DNA from 4 places in the Streptomyces sp. NPDC002156 genome. Region 4 is predicted to be linked to each of the others. Evidence: riboswitches for the same ligand, from Rfam matches in the RefSeq annotation. Region 4 holds a riboswitch; each other region holds the start of a gene.
What was found. A riboswitch is a leader RNA that binds a small molecule or an ion and turns the genes downstream of it on or off. The one in region 4 is predicted to bind cyclic di-AMP.
Positions count from the first base shown of each region.

Region 1: it holds a riboswitch for cyclic di-AMP, as region 4 does, so the genes downstream of both, ACWCRB_RS42545 (M23 family metallopeptidase) here and ACWCRB_RS06930 (M23 family metallopeptidase) in region 4, are expected to answer to the same signal.
Region 2: it holds a riboswitch for cyclic di-AMP, as region 4 does, so the genes downstream of both, ACWCRB_RS45615 (C40 family peptidase) here and ACWCRB_RS06930 (M23 family metallopeptidase) in region 4, are expected to answer to the same signal.
Region 3: it holds a riboswitch for cyclic di-AMP, as region 4 does, so the genes downstream of both, ACWCRB_RS38700 (transglycosylase family protein) here and ACWCRB_RS06930 (M23 family metallopeptidase) in region 4, are expected to answer to the same signal.

Region 1 covers NZ_JBSFDA010000189.1:5,556-10,103, reverse strand. Annotated here, with positions in the region: gene ACWCRB_RS42550 (aldo/keto reductase) at 174-1,139, opposite strand; gene ACWCRB_RS42545 (M23 family metallopeptidase) at 1,255-2,325, opposite strand; cyclic di-AMP (ydaO/yuaA leader) riboswitch at 2,337-2,494, opposite strand; gene ACWCRB_RS42540 (PP2C family protein-serine/threonine phosphatase) at 2,754-3,872, opposite strand; tRNA gene ACWCRB_RS42535 (tRNA-Met) at 4,063-4,136, opposite strand; gene ACWCRB_RS42530 (dihydrofolate reductase family protein) at 4,203-4,548, opposite strand, start outside.
Region 2 covers NZ_JBSFDA010000235.1:7,301-11,848, reverse strand. Annotated here, with positions in the region: gene ACWCRB_RS45625 (ATP-dependent Clp protease proteolytic subunit) at 113-757, shown strand; gene ACWCRB_RS45620 (hypothetical protein) at 765-1,073, shown strand; cyclic di-AMP (ydaO/yuaA leader) riboswitch at 1,456-1,635, shown strand; gene ACWCRB_RS45615 (C40 family peptidase) at 1,639-2,112, shown strand; gene ACWCRB_RS45610 (LysE family translocator) at 2,182-2,802, opposite strand; gene ACWCRB_RS45605 (LysR family transcriptional regulator) at 2,912-3,838, shown strand; gene ACWCRB_RS45600 (ATP-binding protein) at 3,867-4,328, opposite strand; gene ACWCRB_RS45595 (helix-turn-helix domain-containing protein) at 4,541-4,548, shown strand, end outside.
Region 3 covers NZ_JBSFDA010000150.1:1,239-5,786, reverse strand. Annotated here, with positions in the region: gene ACWCRB_RS38710 (cytochrome P450 family protein) at 1-830, shown strand, start outside; gene ACWCRB_RS38705 (transglycosylase family protein) at 1,004-1,831, shown strand; cyclic di-AMP (ydaO/yuaA leader) riboswitch at 2,030-2,201, shown strand; gene ACWCRB_RS38700 (transglycosylase family protein) at 2,205-2,900, shown strand; gene eno (phosphopyruvate hydratase) at 3,233-4,513, shown strand.
Region 4 covers NZ_JBSFDA010000009.1:114,255-118,802, reverse strand. Annotated here, with positions in the region: gene ACWCRB_RS06935 (GntR family transcriptional regulator) at 1-482, opposite strand, end outside; gene ACWCRB_RS06930 (M23 family metallopeptidase) at 671-1,465, opposite strand; cyclic di-AMP (ydaO/yuaA leader) riboswitch at 1,479-1,646, opposite strand; gene ACWCRB_RS06925 (M16 family metallopeptidase) at 1,862-3,250, opposite strand; gene ACWCRB_RS06920 (M16 family metallopeptidase) at 3,247-4,548, opposite strand, start outside.

The DNA of each region.
Region 1 (4,548 bases), on a different contig from region 4:
ACCACAGGCCGGAACCACCCCGACGCCCACCCCCGCCACTCAGCCAGCCCCGCGCCCCCACCCGCAGACGAGGGCCCCCAAGCCGCCGCGCCCCATACGACAGACCCCAACCGTCGGGCGTCACGCGTCAGCCGCCAGCCGTCAGCCGCCACGCGTCAGCCGTCACACGCCGCTCAAGCCGAAACCGGAGCCGAAGCCGCCGTGAGGCGCGCAACCTCCGGCTCCGTCAGTTCCAGTTCCGCCAGCGCGACCAGTGGCGGGAGTTGCTCCACCGTGCGGGCCGAGGCGATCGGGGCCGTGACCGTCGGCTGGGCGGTGAGCCAGGCCAGGGCGACCGTGGCGACGGCCACCCCGCGGGCCTCGGCGACCTCGTCCAGGGCGGCCAGGATCCTGCGGCCGCGTTCCGTCTCCCCGTGCTTGCCGGCGCCGGCCGCCGCACGCGCGCCGTCGACCGTCGCACCGGGCCGGTACTTGCCCGTGAGGAAGCCGGAGGCCAGCGCGAAGTACGGGACGGCGGCGAGGCCCGTACGGGAGGCGATGTCCTGTCGCGCGCCCTCGTACGTGTCGCGGGAGACCAGGTTGTAGTGGGGCTGGATGGCCACGTACTTGGCCAGGCCCTCGCGGTCGGAGAAGTCCAGGGAGTCCTGGAGCCGCTCCGGCGAGATGTTGGAGACGGCGATGTGCCGCACCTTGCCCGCGGTCACGAGTTCGTCGAGGGCTCCGATGATCTCCTCGACAGGCACCTCGGGCCGGTCGAAGTGCGTGAAGTAGAGGTCGATGTGGTCGGTGTCGAGACGGCGGAGCGAGGCGTCGGCGGCGGCCTTGATGTTGGCGCCCGACAGGCCGGCGTAATCCGGGTGCTGGCTGACCTTCGTCGCGACGACGATGTCGGCGCGGTTGCCGCGCGACTTCAGCCACTTGCCGATGATGGTCTCGGACTCGCCGCCCTGGTTGCCGTCGATCCAGGCCGAGTAGGAGTCGGCGGTGTCGAGGAAGTTGCCGCCTGCGGCGGCGTAGGCGTCGAGCACCTCGAAGGACGCCTTCTCGTCGGCGGTCCAGCCGAAGACGTTGCCGCCGAGGGCGAGCGGGAAGACCTCTAGGTCCGATGATCCGAGCTTGCGAAGAGCCGTAGCAGTCATGCTCAACGTCAACGCCCGCCCCGGACGCACTGATTCCGGCAGTTCACGAACATCGCGTGAACGCCGGAATCAGTCGGAATCAGCCAGAGTCAGTCGGAATCTAGCAACGTACGGCTTACGGGTTGAGGCCCATGCTCCGCAGCCACGCCATCGGGTCGATCCCCGCGGTGTCCGAGCTGCTGGTGTGGACCTCCATGTGGAGGTGTGCCCCGGTGACGTTGCCGGTGGCGCCGACGCGGCCGATCACGTCACCCGTGTTGACCTTCTGGCCGACGCTGACGTTGATCGAGGACTGATGGGCGTACCAGATCTCGGTGCCGTCCTCGAGGGTGAGGATCGTGCGGTAGCCGTACGAGCCGCTCCAGCCAGCCTCGGTGATCGTGCCGGTGTGGACCGCCTTGAGCGGGGTACCGGTGGGAGCAGCGAAGTCGAGGCCCGTGTGGTAGCCGGAGGACCACAGCGCACCGGACTGACCGAAGGTCGAGGTGATCGTGTACGAGGAGGTGGGCAGCGTGTACTGCTTGGCCAGCTCGGCGAGCCGCGCGGCCTCCAGCTTGGCTGCGGCTTCCTCGGCGGCCTTCTTCTTCGCGGCGGCGGCCTTCGCGGCGGCCTCGCGCTTCACCTGGGCGGCCTCGGCGGCGGCCTTCTTCGCGGCGGCGTCCTGGGCGGCCTGCTGGACCTTGGCCTCGGCCTGGTCCTTCTGCTGCTCGGCCTGGAGGATGATGCGGGCGCGCAGGGCCTCACCCGCGTCGCTGGTGCCCTGCTCGGTCTCCTCGGAGGTGACCCCGACGCTGCTGAGCGCGTTGGGGGAGCCCTGGGGCTCGGCGTCCGCGTCGTCGTCGCCCGCGAAGGGCGAGCCGACGGAGGGCAGGTCGGGCATGGAGATGGAAACCGGCGGCTTGCCGGTCTGCGCGGTGGCCATACCGGCCCCGCCGACAGCGGCTATGACGCCGACGCCGAGAACGGTGGAGCTGCGGGCGAGTCCTCCGCCGCCGCGCTGCTTGCCGACGCGGTGCCGGCCGCGAACCGGACGAGTGGTGTCCGCGCTGGGATTCCACTCCTCCCAGGGGCCCTCGTCGGTGCGACGGCTGCCGAAGCCGAAGGTCGGGATCTTCCCGTCCTCGGTCTCGCTGCTGCGCTGACTCGGTACGAACGGGGCCTCTGGGGCGGCCGAGTTTGACGCCACGTGGGCGTGCTCCTTTCCTTCCTTCTCGCCTACCGGGTTAGCTGACGGGTTCGGAGCAGGAAGGTCTCCTACGCGCGTATACCTGCCGTGTCGCCACGGCGGTGGACGAGCGATTCACCCCAAGTTGGTGGTTCCCCGGTTCCCTCGCGGGATTCGGCGCGTGCGCACGGAGCCGACTCTTGTGACGGCTGGGACGACCGCGCTGCGTTATCGAACGTTAATAGACCAGGGCCCCGTATTCCAAGCCGTTCCCGTTGATCGTTAACGCTTTTCCCGAGGACGTTCCGGGTCACCACCGGTGAAAATCGGGCGAGTTGACCGTGTCCTAAGTGACTGCTGAGTTTTGACTGTGTGTCAGATGTTATGCGGAGCGGGACCGTTCACTCACCCTTGGTGACAACTGATGAGAACTCGCGAACTTGAGCACCTCAAGAGCTGATGGGACGGCGTACGGCGAGCAGCGCCATGTCGTCCGTCGTACCGCCGCCCGAGTGCCGGCGCACCTCGTCGGCGAGCGCGGCGAGGAGGGTGGCCGGAGCGTGGAAGACCCGGCCCGCGAGCCGGTCGGCCGGGTCGAAGAAGACGCCGTGCCCGTCACGGGCCTCGGACAGCCCGTCGGTGTGCAGGAGCAGGATCGCGCCGCCGGGAAAGGGCGTCGTCTCGGCGCGGTCGGGCCCGCCGCCGAGGTCGCCCATGCCGAGCGGCAGCGCGGGTTCGGCCGGGGTGAGGACGCGCAGGGTGCCGTCGGTGTCGAGGAGCAGGGGCGGGGGGTGACCGCGGTTGACGACGCGTACGGTCCCGTCGCCGTGCGGGAGTTCGGCGAGTACGGCGGTGGCGAAGCCCTCACTGGCCTCCAGACCGCCCCGCCGGGCACCCTCACGGGCGAGGGCCCGCTCCAGCCGCTGGGCGACCGCCTCCAGGGTCGCCTCCTGCTCGGCGGCCTCCCGGAACGCCCCGATGACGACGGCGACGGCCGCCACGGCCCCCATCCCCTTGCCCCGCACGTCCCCGAGGACGAGCCGCAGGCCGTACGGGGTGTCCTGCACGGCGTACAGGTCGCCGCCGATGAAGGCACCCTCCTGGGCGGCCTCGTACCGGGCGGCGATCTCGAAACCGCCGATGCGCGCGTCCGGTTCGGGCAGTACGGCGCGTTGCGCGGCCTCGGCGATCTCGTGGGCCGTGGCGAGGCGGCGGTCGCCCCTGCGTACGACCCGGTTGATGACGACGGCCAGGACGGCGACCGTGGCCACGGTGATCGTCTCGGTGATCGTGTCGGCGTCCAGGGAGAACCCGAAGCGGAGGTGGACCAGGAACTCGGCGAGGAGCGCGGCGGCGCCGGTGACCGTCGTGGTGCGCAGCGAGGAGAGCGGGGCCGCGATGAGGGGGGCGGCCGTGAAGAAGGGGACCGCGGTGAAGGCGCGCGGGGTGGCGACGTCGTAGATGATCCCGGCGACGATCAGGATCGCGGGCAGGACGCGGACGAGGGTCCGCACCCGGGAGACCACCACCGCCTCGTCCGGCGATCCCGGCTCTCCCGACCGCGCCACTCGTCTCGTCTCCCGCTTCCCGCCGATCACCCGTCCCGTCGGTCCAGGTTTTCGGGAGCGGCCGAGGAGAGCGAGCGGGGTGGACCGACCGGGCTAAGAAGAAGAGTGGGGCGGACGAAGAAAGAGGACGGCCCCGGAAACGACTCAGGGCCGGAAACCAATTTCTTGGTTTCCGGCCCTGGGCCTTCAGTAGCGGGGACAGGATTTGAACCTGCGACCTCTGGGTTATGAGCCCAGCGAGCTACCGAGCTGCTCCACCCCGCGCCGCTGAACACAACTATACGCCATCTGCGGGACCCTCATCACCACGTTGATCACCACGCTTGATCGTCAGTCGGGCAGGTGGGCGTTGGGGGCCTTGGCCCGCTCCTCGTACTCGGGGAGGACGACGACCTCGACACCCTCCCCCGCGAGCAGGCCGTTTCCGTCGGCCGCAACCACGAAGGTGTCGGGCTCACGCCAGGCGGTCACCACCCGGCGGACGCCGGCGTCGAGGATCAGCCGGGCGCAGGGCGCGGGGCGGGAGGCACGGCGGGCGCAGGGTTCGAGGCTGCTGTAGACGGTGGCCGTCGGGAGCCGGGGGTCGGCCGGGTCGAGCTTGGCGAGGGCCGCCTCCTCGGCGTGCACGACCTGGTCGCCGCCCTCCCGGGAGTGCCCGCGCGCCAGCTCCGTACCG
Region 2 (4,548 bases), on a different contig from region 4:
GGGGCGCTGCCGGACCCCGGCGTCCAAGGCCCACCGCAAAGCCCGTACTCCCTCGCCCTAGCTCTGTACGTCCTGTACATTTTTTACGGAAGCTATCGAGGAGGCCGCGCGCATGCACGACACCGACGAACCGTCAGCCCGCTATGTCCTGCCCGAGTTCACCGAACGCACCAGTGCCGGGAGCCGGACGATGGATCCGTACTCGAAGCTGCTGGAGGAGCGGATCGTCTTTCTCGGGACGCCCGTCGACGACACCTCGGCCAATGACGTGATGGCGCAGTTCATGCATCTCGAATATCTGGCGCCCGACCGGGACATCTCGCTGTACATCAACTCCCCCGGCGGCTCGTTCAGCGCGATGACGGCGATCTACGACACGATGCAGTTCGTCACCTGCGACATCGAGACCATCTGTCTGGGGCAGGCGGCCTCCGCGGCGGCCGTGCTGCTGGCCGCGGGGACGCCGGGCAAGCGCAGCGCGCTGCCGGGGGCCCGGGTGCTGATCCACCAGCCCTCGCTGTCCGGGCCGATCCAGGGACAGGTGAGCGATCTCGCCATTCAGGCACAGGAGATGGGCCGGATCCGTACCCTGCTGGAGGAACTGCTCGTACGGCACACCGGACAGAGCCCGGAGCAGGTCGCCGCGGACATCGAGCGGGACAAGATCCTCGACGCGCAGGCCGCCCTGGAGTACGGGCTGGTGGACCGCGTCGTGCCCAGCCGCAGGTCCTCGGACCCCGCCCCCGGCACGAGGTGAGCCACCGATGCTTCCGCCCGAACTGCCTCCGCTGCCCGCCCTGACGCGCGCGGAGGGCGAGTTGATCGACCGTTACCTCGAAGTGGCCGATCTGCTCGGCCGTATCAACCCGGCCTATCACGGGGACACGTACCGCGGACTGCGGGCCGCGCAGGCTCTGGTCGCCAAGGCGGTGGCGCTGCGGGACGCGCTGGAGTTGATGCATCAGCGTGGCGAAGCGGAGGTGCATGCGCATACGCTGGCGCGTGCGCTGCGCGTTCTCGACGGGGAGCGCCGAACGGCGCGTGTCACCGTTCCGCGTGAGCCCGCCAGTTGACCCACCCGGCCGGCGGACCCGTATCGGGCGGGCCCGTCCGTCCCGGCGACGGACTGTCCGGAACGAGCCGGGGAGTGACTGGATGACATCCCCCGTTCGGCGTAGTGACATGTCCCCCGGTCGGCCCGTTCGGCTTGCGAAACGCGCGTAGTTCACAGCCGGAACCGCGATGTTTCCGCGCTGGTCCGGGGGTGCGCGACCCTCGCCAAATCGGCCCGAGGGTACGGGTGTCCACCCGAATGGGTCACGGGTGAGTAACGCCACAAAGCCCTGATTCCATTGGGATTTTCCTACTTCCATGAGCCAAGATCCCTTCCTGACGACAAGCCCCCGCCACAACGGCGGGGCGATCCGGGTGGACGCCGAGTCCTGCCGCCGCCCGGATGACCGGTCGACAGATGTGCATCGGCAGGAGTGGAGGACCCAGGCACGACGGGTCGCCGGGACGGTCACGCCATGACCGGGCCGAGCAGCCCTTGGGGTGAAGCCGCGTCAGCGGCCGGGCAACTTCGCCAGCCCGAATCCGACAGGTCATCCTTCACAGGCGGCTGACGAAGGGTTGCGCATGTCTGCGCTCAATCGTGTTCCGTCGATGATGTCCCGAGCCGGTACGGCCTCGGCCCTCACCCTCGCCGCCGTCGGCGGCACCCTGGTGATACCGGGAGTCGCGACAGAAGCCGCGGCAATCGCGCCGTCGACGAAGGCACTTCAGATCGCGGCCTCCAAGAAGGGCTCCCCGTACAAGTACGGTGCCGCGGGACCGAGCAGGTTCGACTGCTCCGGGCTCACGCTCTACTCGTACAAGAAGGCGGGCAAGAAGCTGCCTCGTACGGCGGCGGCCCAGTACAACAAGACCAAGCACATCTCCGCCAAGAACCGCCGCGGCGGAGACCTGGTCTTCTTCCACTCGGGCTCGAACGTCTACCACGTGGGCATCTACGCCGGGAAGGGAAAGATCTGGCACTCCCCGAAGACCGGGGACGTCGTGAAGCTCCAGAAGATCTGGACGAAGAGCGTCTGGTACGGCCGGGTCAGCTGACCTCCCCGGGGCGGTACGGCGGTTTCCGGAGCCGCCGTCCCGCCCCGGGACCCGTAGCCCGTCAGCCCGTCACAGCGAGAGCAGCGGCTCCAGCAGGAGCAGCGCCCCGAGGACCGTCAGCGCGGTGCCGGTGACCGCCTCGACGGCCCGGGCGGCACGCGGCCGGCGCAGCCACCGCCCGAGCCGGTCCACCAGAAGTGCCACCGCCGGGAACCACACCAGGGCCAGCGCCACGACGATCAGCGCGAGCAGCAGCGTCCTGGGCAGGGCGGGAGCGCCCGCCGGCACGAACTGCGGCAGCAGACTCATGAACGTGATGGGCGCCTTGGGATTGAGCGCGTTGGTGACAAAGCCCTGACGCAACGGTCGTACGGCGGCCCGCACCTCGTCGGCCACCTCGGCCCGGCGCCCGCGCAGCGACCACAGGGTTCGCGCGCCGAGATACAACACATAGGCCCCGCCCAGCAGTTGCAGCGCGCGGAAGAGCGCGGGCACCGCTGTGAGCACGGCGGCGACACCGGCCACGGCCAGCGCGGTGTGCAGGAGCAGCCCGCCGGTGATCCCCAGCGCGCACGCGACCCCGGCCCGCCGGGAGACGAGGGCGTTGCGCACGACGACGGTGAAATCTGCGCCCGGCATGGCGACCATGCCCGCGGCGACCCCGGTGAAGGCGATGAGCTGTGCGTCCATGGCGTCCAGCGTGCCCCGGCCCGGCCTTCAGCAGGTATGTCGAATATCCTGGGTCTGCCTTAAGCAGTTGTTAAGCCTTGGCCACCGCCTCCGTCCCTGGAGCCGCAGGATGTACGATCCCACACGTCTCGCAGCGCTCGTGGCGGTCGCCGAGGCCGGGTCCATCACCCGCGCCGCCGAGCGCCTCGGCTACACCCCGCCCGCGCTCTCGCAGCAACTCGCCAAGCTGGAACGGGAGACGGGCACCGCACTGCTCGTACGGCATCACCGGGGAGCCAGGCTCACACCGGCGGGCGAGCTGCTGGTGGCACGGGCCCGTCGGGTACTGGACGAGCTGGAACGCGCCCGGCACGAACTGTCACAACTCACCGGGCTGTCGGGCGGCACGCTCCGCCTCGGCACCTTCCAGACAGCCGGGATCCAGCTGCTGCCGCCGGTCCTGAGCGCGTTCCGCCGGGCCCATCCGGACGTACGGCTGTCGGTCGCGGACTACGAACCGCCGTCCGGGGTGGCCGCCGTAGCCGCCGGGGAGGTCGATCTCGCGCTCACGCACACCTACGAACCGGCCCTGCCCGCGCCCCTGCCCGGATCGGTCACCGCCGAGCCGGTCCTCGTCGAGGAGCTGGTCCTGGTGACCGCACCCGGCCATGTGCTGGCCGGGGAGGCGTCGAGGCTTCCGCTGGCCGAGCTGGCGGGCCAGCCGCTGGTCAGCATGGCGCCGGACCATCCGCCCCGCCAGGGCGTCGAGGCCGCCCTCGCCCGGGCCGGCGCGACCCCGTCGGTGCTGGTGGCGACACCGGGGTACGCCCTGGTGTGCGCACTGGTCAGCGCGGGCCTCGGGGTGGCGGTCGTACCGGAGATGGTCGCGCGGACGGCGGTCACCCCGGTCGGAACCCGGCTCCTGGAACCCGGCGACCTGCGCCGCACGATCTCGGTCGTCCGCCGCACCGACGAGACAGCCCCGGCCGCCGACGCCTTCCGCGCCCTGCTACGAGGCGCCTTCGGCCGGGCGCACGCCGGCGGGACCGGAGCCTAGGAACGAACCGATACCTGTCGACTTGTCCTTACGGCTCCTGCTGGCCCGCCGCCGTGACCGGGGGCCTGGCCGGGGCCGTCCACGGGAGTTCGATCGACACCGTCTTGCCGCCCTCGCGGGTGGGGCGGACGCGGAGTCTGCCGCCCGACTCGGCGGTCAGCCAACGGATGATGACCATTCCGCGGCCGTTGTCCTGCTGCACCGCGGCCGGCAGTCGCTTGGGGAAGCGCGGGTGACTGTCGGTCACCCCGATGCGCAGATGTTCGTCACGGTCGAGGGCGACGTCCACCGTGAAGGTGGGTGACAACCCGAAGGTGTGCTGTACGGCGTTGGTGGCGAGTTCCGAGACGATCAGACGGATGGTGTCGGCGGTTTCACTCTCACCTGACAGACCCCATTCCGCCAGGACGTTGGCCACATATGCGCGGGCGGCGGAGACCGAGGCGGGATCGCTCGGCAGAGTGACGGATGCTTCCAGGTGGTCTGCCATGGCGGCGTCGTCCCTTTCCCACGGAACCGGAGCCCGACACGGAGCGGCTGGTTCGAGTACGGTCCCGGACTGGTGCTTCGCGCCAGACTGCCATTCCCGCGCCGGTCACGGGGTGCGATCCACCAAGATATGCATATATCTGTCGCTCGAAGCGGTGAACTCTGCGACCCCAGAGCGTATTTGGGCGGCTCATTAGGAGTAAGGAGTGGCCCATGCAGTA
Region 3 (4,548 bases), on a different contig from region 4:
CGATCTGCGACCTGCTGGGCGTACCCCGCGAGGACCAGGACGACTTCCGGGACTGGGCCGGGATGATGATCCGGCACGGGGGCGGGCCCCGGGGCGGGGTCGCCCGGTCCGTGAAGAAGATGCGGGGCTATCTCGCCGAGCTGATCCACCGCAAGCGCGAGGCGCTGACCGACGTACCCGAAGCCGGTGAGGATCTGATCTCCGGGCTCATCCGCGCCTCCGACGAGGGCGAGCACCTCACCGAGAACGAGGCCGCAGCCATGGCCTTCATCCTGCTGTTCGCCGGTTTTGAGACCACAGTCAACTTGGTAGGGAATGGGCTGTATGCCCTGCTTACTCACCCTGAGCAGCGTGCGCGCCTCCAGGCCTCCCTTGCCCTCAAGGAATCCGCCCTCCTCGAAACCGGCATCGAGGAACTCCTCCGCTACGACGGCCCCGTCGAGCTGGCCACCTGGCGGTTCGCCACGCAGTCGCTCAGCATCGGTGGGCAGGACATCGCGGTCGGCGATCCCGTCCTTGTCGTACTCGCCGCCGCCGACCGGGACCCGGCGCGGTTCGCCGATCCTGACGTCCTTGATCTTGGCCACCGGGACAATCAACACCTCGGATACGGCCACGGCATCCACTACTGCCTCGGCGCCCCGCTCGCCCGCCTGGAGGGGCGGAGTGCGCTGGCCACCCTCCTCACGCGTCTCCCCGATCTCCAACTTGCCGTGGAGCCGAGCGAGTTGCGATGGCGGGGCGGGCTCATCATGCGTGGACTGCGCACCCTGCCCGTCGAGTTCGCGCCGGTTCGCGAATCGGGGCATACGCCACCAGTGGTGCCGTAGAAGATCACGGGAAGGTGACACTCCCTCAACAATGTGATCTTCACGTGATCTGCGCGGCATTAACTTGTGACAAGTGATCGTCTGTCGATACGTTCGAGCACTAGTGCGACGCACTGGCGGCGTTCGTCGGCATCCGTCGCACCGACCCCCGCTGTCTCGTGAAAGGCACCCGCATGCTCTCCGGGAACGGACGTCACCGTCGCCCCCGTCAGGCCCCGGCTCTGCTTGTCGCGGCCGGCGTGACCGGCTCCGCCCTCGCCATCCCGCTGCTCGCCGCGAGCGGCGCGAGTGCGGCCAGCGGCACCACGTGGGACAGGGTCGCGGAGTGCGAGAGCGGCGGCGCCTGGAGTGCCAACACCGGCAACGGGTTCTACGGCGGGCTCCAGCTGACCCAGGCGGACTGGGAGGCGTACGGCGGTCTCGCGTACGCCCCGAGCGCCGACCAGGCCAGCCGTTCGCAGCAGATCGCCGTCGCCGAGAGCGTGCTCGCCGACCAGGGCGCCGGGGCCTGGGAGGCCTGCGCGCTGCTGTCCGGGCTCGGCAAGGACACTAGTGCGGCCGACGTCGACACGGGCGTGGCCGGGGAGGAGGGCGACGCATCGTCCTCGTCCTCGACGCCGAAGTCGACTTCGACCTCGGCGTCGCCCACGCCCTCCGCCTCGCCCTCGGTCGAGTCCGCCGAGTCCTCGCCCTCCGTCAAGGCGACGACCGACTCGGCCGAGTCGACCCCTTCCTCCTCGGCCCCCTCGTCATCGAGCAAGGAAACCCCACAAGAAACTGACAACTCATCCACTGGTGCGACAAAGGATGAGGAACAGGATAACTCCGGGCAGAGCGCGGAGGGCTCGTACGCGGTCCGTCCCGGCGACACCCTCTGTGGCATCGCCGACTCCCTTGGCGTCGAGGGCGGATGGTCCGAGCTGTACGCCGAGAACCAGGACCTCCTCGGTGCTGACCCGAATCACATCCTCCCCGGTCAGACCCTCGAAGTCGGTGCCTAACCGGGGCAAAAGCAGCCGGAGTTCACGTCCTGCTTCGTGCTGAATGTCCGTTATAAATGCAGTGAGAGATAGGTCTCAGAAGCCCTGATCGTCTTTGTATTTCGGAGGATCACCTGTTTACGGTCGTCAACGCCCGCCACAGTGGGCCCCGCCGGTCGCAACGCCGAATCCTGCCAACGGCCGAACGGGAACAGTCGTCGCTTTCAAGCGCCGTAGGCAGGAGCGGGGGACCCAAGGTAAGTGCCGCACCGGGCAGTTGGCCGGAGCGGCTTGGGGTTAAGTCGTGCGTCCAGTGACTCGGACGTACGGCCGGGCAACTCAACCGGCCCGAACCCGACAGCTCACCTCGCAGGCGTCGGTGAGGGGATCACGCATGCTGTTTTCCGGTAAGGGCAAGCACCGTCGTCCGTCCAAGGCCACCCGCGTCGTCGCCATCGCCGGTGTGACCGGTGCCGCGGTCGCCGCTCCGCTGCTGGCGGCCGGCTCCGCCTCCGCCGCCACCTCCGCCGAGTGGGACACGGTCGCCCAGTGCGAGTCCGGCGGCAACTGGTCCATCAACACCGGCAACGGCTACTACGGCGGTCTGCAGTTCTCCGCCTCGACCTGGGCCGCGTACGGCGGCTCGGCGTACGCCTCCACCGCCGACCAGGCCTCCAAGTCCCAGCAGATAACCATCGCCGAGAAGGTCCTCGCGGGCCAGGGCAAGGGTGCCTGGCCGGTCTGCGGCACGGGCCTGTCGAGCGCCGCCTATGACGGCGGCAGCAGCAGCTCGGACAGCGGCACGAGCACCAGCACCGGTACGAGCGAGACCACCACCCGCTCCACCGACGAGCAGTCGGCCTCCCGTTCGCAGGAGCGGCCCGCCGCGAAGAAGACCGTCACCACCCCGACCGGCAAGAAGGTCGAGAAGGGCGACGGCGAGTACAAGGTCGTCACGGGTGACACCCTGAGCGAGATCGCCGAGGCGCACGACGTCAAGGGCGGCTGGACGAAGCTCTTCCAGCTGAACAAGGACATCATCGACGACGCCGACTTCATCTACCCGGGCCAGCAGCTGCACCTCAGCTGACCCCGGTCACCTGCCCGCCGGCACATCCCCCAAATAACAGTCGGCTCGAAGGTGAACCACAGCGCCCTCACATCCGTGCCCTCCATAGTGAAGGCCTCGTGAGGGTCACCCCCGTCCCCCACGGGGCTCCCCGCTCCGGTGCGTGTTCCCCCGTACGCACCGGAGCGGGGCTTTTTGTTTCCCTGAGGAACAATGTTTACCCTCGGTTCGGTCCATGTTCCGTCCATGGGGTGGTCGGACGGCTGGCCGATCGGCCTCGGCCGGTTAGGCTCATCCCGCAGGGCCGCGAAAAAGCCCCGCGTACCCGCGTCACATCCCAGAAGGAGATGCTCGTGCCGTCCATCGACGTCGTCGTAGCCCGGGAAATCCTCGACTCGCGAGGCAACCCCACCGTCGAGGTCGAGGTCGGCCTCGATGACGGCAGCACCGGTCGTGCCGCCGTCCCGTCCGGCGCCTCCACCGGAGCCTTCGAGGCCATCGAGCTGCGCGACGGTGACCCCAACCGCTACCTCGGCAAGGGTGTCGAGAAGGCCGTCCTCGCCGTCATCGAGCAGATCGGCCCGGAGCTCGTCGGCTACGACGCCACCGAGCAGCGGCTGATCGACCAGGCGATGTTCGACCTGGACGCCACCGACAACAAGGGCTCGCTCGGCGCCAACGCCATCCTCGGCGTCTCCCTCGCCGTCGCCCACGCCGCCTCCGAGGCCAGCGACCTCCCCCTCTTCCGCTACCTGGGCGGCCCGAACGCGCACCTGCTGCCCGTTCCGATGATGAACATCCTCAACGGTGGCTCCCACGCGGACTCCAACGTGGACATCCAGGAGTTCATGATCGCCCCGATCGGCGCGGAGTCCTTCTCCGAGGCGCTGCGCTGGGGTGCGGAGATCTACCACACCCTCAAGAAGGTGCTGAAGACCAAGGGCCTGTCCACCGGTCTCGGCGACGAGGGCGGCTTCGCCCCGAACCTGGAGTCCAACCGCGCCGCGCTCGACCTCATCATCGAGGCCATCAAGCAGGCCGGCTACGTCCCCGGTGAGCAGATCGGTCTCGCGCTCGACGTCGCCGCGTCCGAGTTCTACAAGGACGGCAAGTACGAGTTCGAGGGCAAGTCCCGCACGGCCGCCGAGATGACCGAGTACTACGAAGAGCTCGTCTCCGCGTACCCGCTCATCTCCATCGAGGACCCGCTGTACGAGGACGACTGGGACGGCTGGAAGACCATCACCGACAAGCTGGGCGACAAGGTCCAGATCGTCGGCGACGACCTCTTCGTCACCAACCCGGAGCGCCTCGCCCGTGGCATCGAGGAGGGCTCGGCCAACGCCCTGCTCGTCAAGGTCAACCAGATCGGCTCGCTCACCGAGACCCTGGACGCCGTCGAGCTGGCCCAGCGCAACGGCTTCAAGTGCATGATGTCCCACCGCTCCGGCGAGACCGAGGACGTCACCATCGCCGACCTCGCCGTCGCCGTGAACTGCGGCCAGATCAAGACCGGCGCCCCGGCCCGCTCGGACCGCGTCGCCAAGTACAACCAGCTGCTGCGCATCGAGGAGATCCTCGACGACGCGGCGGTGTACGCCGGTCGCAGCGCCTTCCCCCGCTTCAAGGGCTGAGCGGCAGCTGTAGAGGTAGAGGTAGCTGTAGCGGC
Region 4 (4,548 bases):
TCCACCGCGTACATCCAGGCGATCTTGTGCCGGAGCTGGGTGAGCGTCGAGGTCAGGGCATGGCTTCCGGAGGCCTGGGCGAGCGTCTCGTGGAACCAGCCACCCAGGGAGCGCAGGTCCTCGCTGTTGCCCCTCCTGGCCCGCTCCTGCCCCAGCCTGACCAGGCCGCGCAGCACTTTCAGATGGGCCTCGGTGCGTCGCTGGGCGGCCCGGGAGGCACCCAGCGGCTCCAGGAGCATGCGCATCTCCAGCAGGTCGGAGGCCTCCTGCTCGGTCGGTTCCGCGACGCACGCGCCCGCGTGCCGCCGGGTCACCACGAAGCCCTCGGCCTCCAGGGTGCGCAGGGCCTCGCGGACGGGGACGCGCGAGACGCCGTACCGGCGCGCGAGCAGTTCCTCGGTGAGCCGGCTGCCGCGCTCGTAGACACCGGCGACGATGTCGTCCCGGATCGCCGTGCATACCGAGTGCGCCGGAATACGCATGTCCGACCTCCGCTTTAATCCCCGTGAAACGTCGACGATTGACGTGTGTTCAGTGACTCTATTGCAGAGAACCGGAATTTCCGACGGCGGGCCGGAATCCAGGGATATTTTTTGGACACAGGGCCGCCGGAAACGCCGAAAGCCCCGGCTCGGGGAGCCGGGGCGACGACAAGAGATGCGCGTGGCTGTCAGACGTTCACACCGTGCGAGCGGAGGTAGGCGACGGGGTCCATGTCCGAGCCGTACTCCGCGGTCGTGCGGGCCTCGAAGTGGAGGTGCGCACCGGTGACGTTGCCGGTGGCCCCGGAGAGACCTATCTGCTGGCCCGGGGTGACCGTCTGACCGACGGACACGTTGATGGACGACAGATGACCGTACTGAGTGTACGTACCATCAATCATCTTGATCACGATGTTGTTGCCGTAGGCGCCGCCCCAGCCCGCCTCGACGACGGTGCCGGAGCCCACCGAGTGGACGGTGGTGCCGGACGATGCGTGGAAGTCGATGCCGGTGTGGCTGCCGGAGGACCAGACGGCGCCGCCCGCCTTGTAGCCGGTCGAGATGTACGAGCCGGAGATCGGGGCGACGAAGGTGTTGAGGCGCTTGCGCTCGGCCTCGCGGGCGGCGCGGGCCTCCGTCTCGCGTGCCTCCTTGGCCCGCTCCTCCGCCTCCTTCTTCGCGGCGGCCAGGGCGCGTTTCTCGGCTGCGACGGCCCGCTTCTCGGCGGCGGCCTTCTCTGCGGCCTGCTCCTGGGCCGCGGCCTGCGCGTCGATCTGGTCGGCGAGCGTCTCGCCGATGGAGATCACCGGGGTGAGGCCGGTCTGCTCGACGGCGGACTCCCCGGCGAGCGCCGGGGCGGCGAGGGTGCCGACGACGCCGGTGGTGGCGAGGGCCGCGACTCCGGCCGCGCGGACGGTCGTACGGGTGACGAGACTGGGGCGGCTGGGACGACGGTGCTTCCCGGTGGCGCGGGTGAACGCCATGTAGTGGCTGGTCCTTTCCTTCCTTCTCGCCTACCGGGTTAGCTGACGGGTTCGGAGCAGGAAGGTCTCCTACGGACCCCCTCGCTGGGCGCGCGGGCGTCCGATTCACCCCAGGGACTGCACAGTGTGGGTCCCCGGCTCCCCTGGCTCGCGCCATGTGGGGACTCGGCGATGACTGTCCGGGTGCCGCGGCTGCGGCGTAGTGCGTGACGGACAGCCGGACCGACGCTAAGCCGCGTAACTTTCAATCAACAAACCGATCACGGGTTTTGTAGCGCATGCCACAGGTCAGACGGTCAACCTCTCCATCAATACGGGCAACTTGCCCATCAATATGGACAAGAGGGGCCCGGTGACGCTTCCGTCACCGGGCCCCTGTCGTGCATCACGGTGCCGCTACTCGGCGGGTACGACGCTCACTTCGCCGATGCCGAGGGCCCTGACGGGCTCCTCGATCGTCGCCGCGTCACCGACGAGGACCGTCACCAGCCGGTCCACCGGGAAGGCGTTCACGGCCGCCGCGGTGGCCTCCACGGTGCCGGTGGCGGCGAGCTGCCGGTACAGCGTGGCCTGGTAGTCGTCGGGCAGGTGCTGCTCGACCTGGTCGGCCAGCGTGCTCGCCACGGCCGCCGCCGTCTCGTACTTGAGCGGGGCGACACCCACCAGGTTCTGCACCGCGACATCGCGCTCGGCGTCGGTGAGCCCCTCGGCCGCGAGTGTGCGCAGCACCTTCCAGAGGTCCTCCAGGGCGGGACCGGTGTTCGGTGTGTCGACGGAGCCGCTGATGGCGAGCAGCGCGGCGCCCGTGCCGTCCGGGGCCGAGCGCAGGACCTGGCCGAACGCCCGCACACCGTAGGTGTAGCCCTTCTCCTCGCGCAGGACGCGGTCCAGGCGGGAGGTGAGGGTGCCGCCGAGGCAGTACGTGCCGAGGACCTGGGCGGCCCAGACACGGTCGTGCCGGTCGGCGCCGATGCGGCCGATGAGCAGCTGGGTCTGTACGGCGCCCGGGCGGTCCACGATGACGACGCGGCCGGTGTCGTCGGCGGTCACCGGCGGCACGGGCCGCGGCTGGGCCGTCGAGCCGGTCCAGGCCCCCAGGGTCTCGCCGAGCAGCGCGTCCAGGTCGACGCCGGTGAGGTCGCCGACGACCACGGCGGTGGCCGTGGCGGGGCGGACGTGCCTCTCGTAGAAGGCGCGTACGGCCGCGGAGTCGATCTTCGCGACCGTCTCCTCGGTGCCCTGGCGCGGCCGGGACATGCGCGAGGTCTCCGGGAACAGCTCCTTGTAGAGCTGCTTGGCGGAGCGGCGGGCCGGGTTGGCCGTCTCGTGCGGGATCTCGTCGAGCCGGTTGCGCACCAGCCGCTCGATCTCGCTGTCCGCGAACGCGGGTGCCCTGAGGGCGTCGGCCAGCAGGCCGAGCGCCTTGGGGAGCCGCGACACGGGGACTTCGAGGCTGAGGCGGACGCAGGGGTGGTCGGCGTGCGCGTCGAGGGTGGCGCCGCAGCGCTCCAGTTCGGCGGCGAACTCCTCGGCGGAGTGCTTGTCGGTGCCTTCGGAGAAGGCCCGGGCCATGATCGTGGCCACGCCGTCGAGACCGGCCGGCTCGGCCTCCAGAGGAGCGTCGACGAGCACCTCGACGGCGACGATCTGCTGGCCGGGGCGGTGGCAGCGCAGAACGGTCAGGCCGTTGTCGAGCGTGCCGCGTCCGGGGGCCGGGAAGGCCCAGGGCCTGGCTTCGCCCGCCTGGGGCTGGGGGTGGAACTTCATCGTGGTGAGCTCGGTCACTTGGCCGCCTCCTCGTCCTTGTCGCCGGCTTCGACCGTGGCCTCGGCCTCGGGGTCCTCGGGGGGATCCGCGTCCTCGGCGGTCTCTCCGGCGACCGGCTCGTAGACGAGCACCGCGCGGTTGTCGGGGCGCAGCCGGTCCTTGGCGGCCTGCTGGACCTCCTCGGCGGTCACCTCCAGTACGCGCTGGACGGCGGTCAGCGCGAGCTGCGGGTCGCCGAACAGCACGGCGAAGCGGCACAGTTCGTCGGCGCGGCCCGCGACCGTGCCGAGGCGGTCCAGCCACTCGCGCTCCAACTGGGCCTGGGCGCGCTCCATTTCCTCGGCCGTGGGGCCCTCGGCGGCGAACCGCGCGAGCTCCTCGTCGACGGCGGCCTCGATGACCGGCACCTCGACGTCCGCGGAGGTCTTCACGTCCAGCCAGCCCAGGGAGGGCGCTCCGGCCAGCCGCAGCAGGCCGAAGCCGGCCGCCACCGCCGTACGGTCCCGCCGTACGAGCCGGTTGTAGAGGCGGGAGGACTCGCCGCCGCCGAGGACGGTGAGCGCCAGGTCGGCCGCGTCGCACGCGCGCGTGCCGTCCTCCGGGAGGCGGTAGGCGGCCATCAACGCGCGCGCGGGGACCTCTTCGACGACGACCTCGCGCAGCTGCTCGCCGATGACGTCGGGGAGGGCGCCGGAGCGCGGCGCGGGCTTGCCGTCGTGCCCGGCGATGGAGCCGAAGTACTTCTCGACCCAGGCGAGCGTCTCCTCGGGGTCGATGTCCCCGACGACCGACAGGACGGCGTTGTTGGGCGCGTAGTACGTGCGGAAGAAGGCGCGGGCGTCCTCCAGGGTCGCCGCGTCCAGGTCCGCCATCGAGCCGATCGGCGTGTGGTGGTAGGGGTGGCCCTCCGGGTAGGCGAGGGCGGTCAGCTTCTCGAACGCCGTCCCGTAGGGGACGTTGTCGTAGCGCTGCCGGCGTTCGTTCTTGACGACGTCCCGCTGGTTCTCCATGGACTCGTCGTCGAGGGCCGCGAGCAGCGAGCCCATGCGGTCGGCCTCCAGCCAGAGGGCGAGCTCCAGCTGGTGGGTGGGCATGGTCTCGAAGTAGTTGGTGCGCTCGAAGCTGGTGGTGCCGTTGAGCGAGCCGCCCGCGCCCTGGACCAGTTCGAAGTGGCCGTTGCCCTTCACCTGGCCCGAGCCCTGGAACATCAGGTGCTCGAAAAGGTGAGCCAGGCCCGTACGGCCCTTGACTTCGTGGCGTGACCCGACGTCGTACCAGAGGCACACCGCCGCGACCGGGGTCAGGTGGTCCTCGGA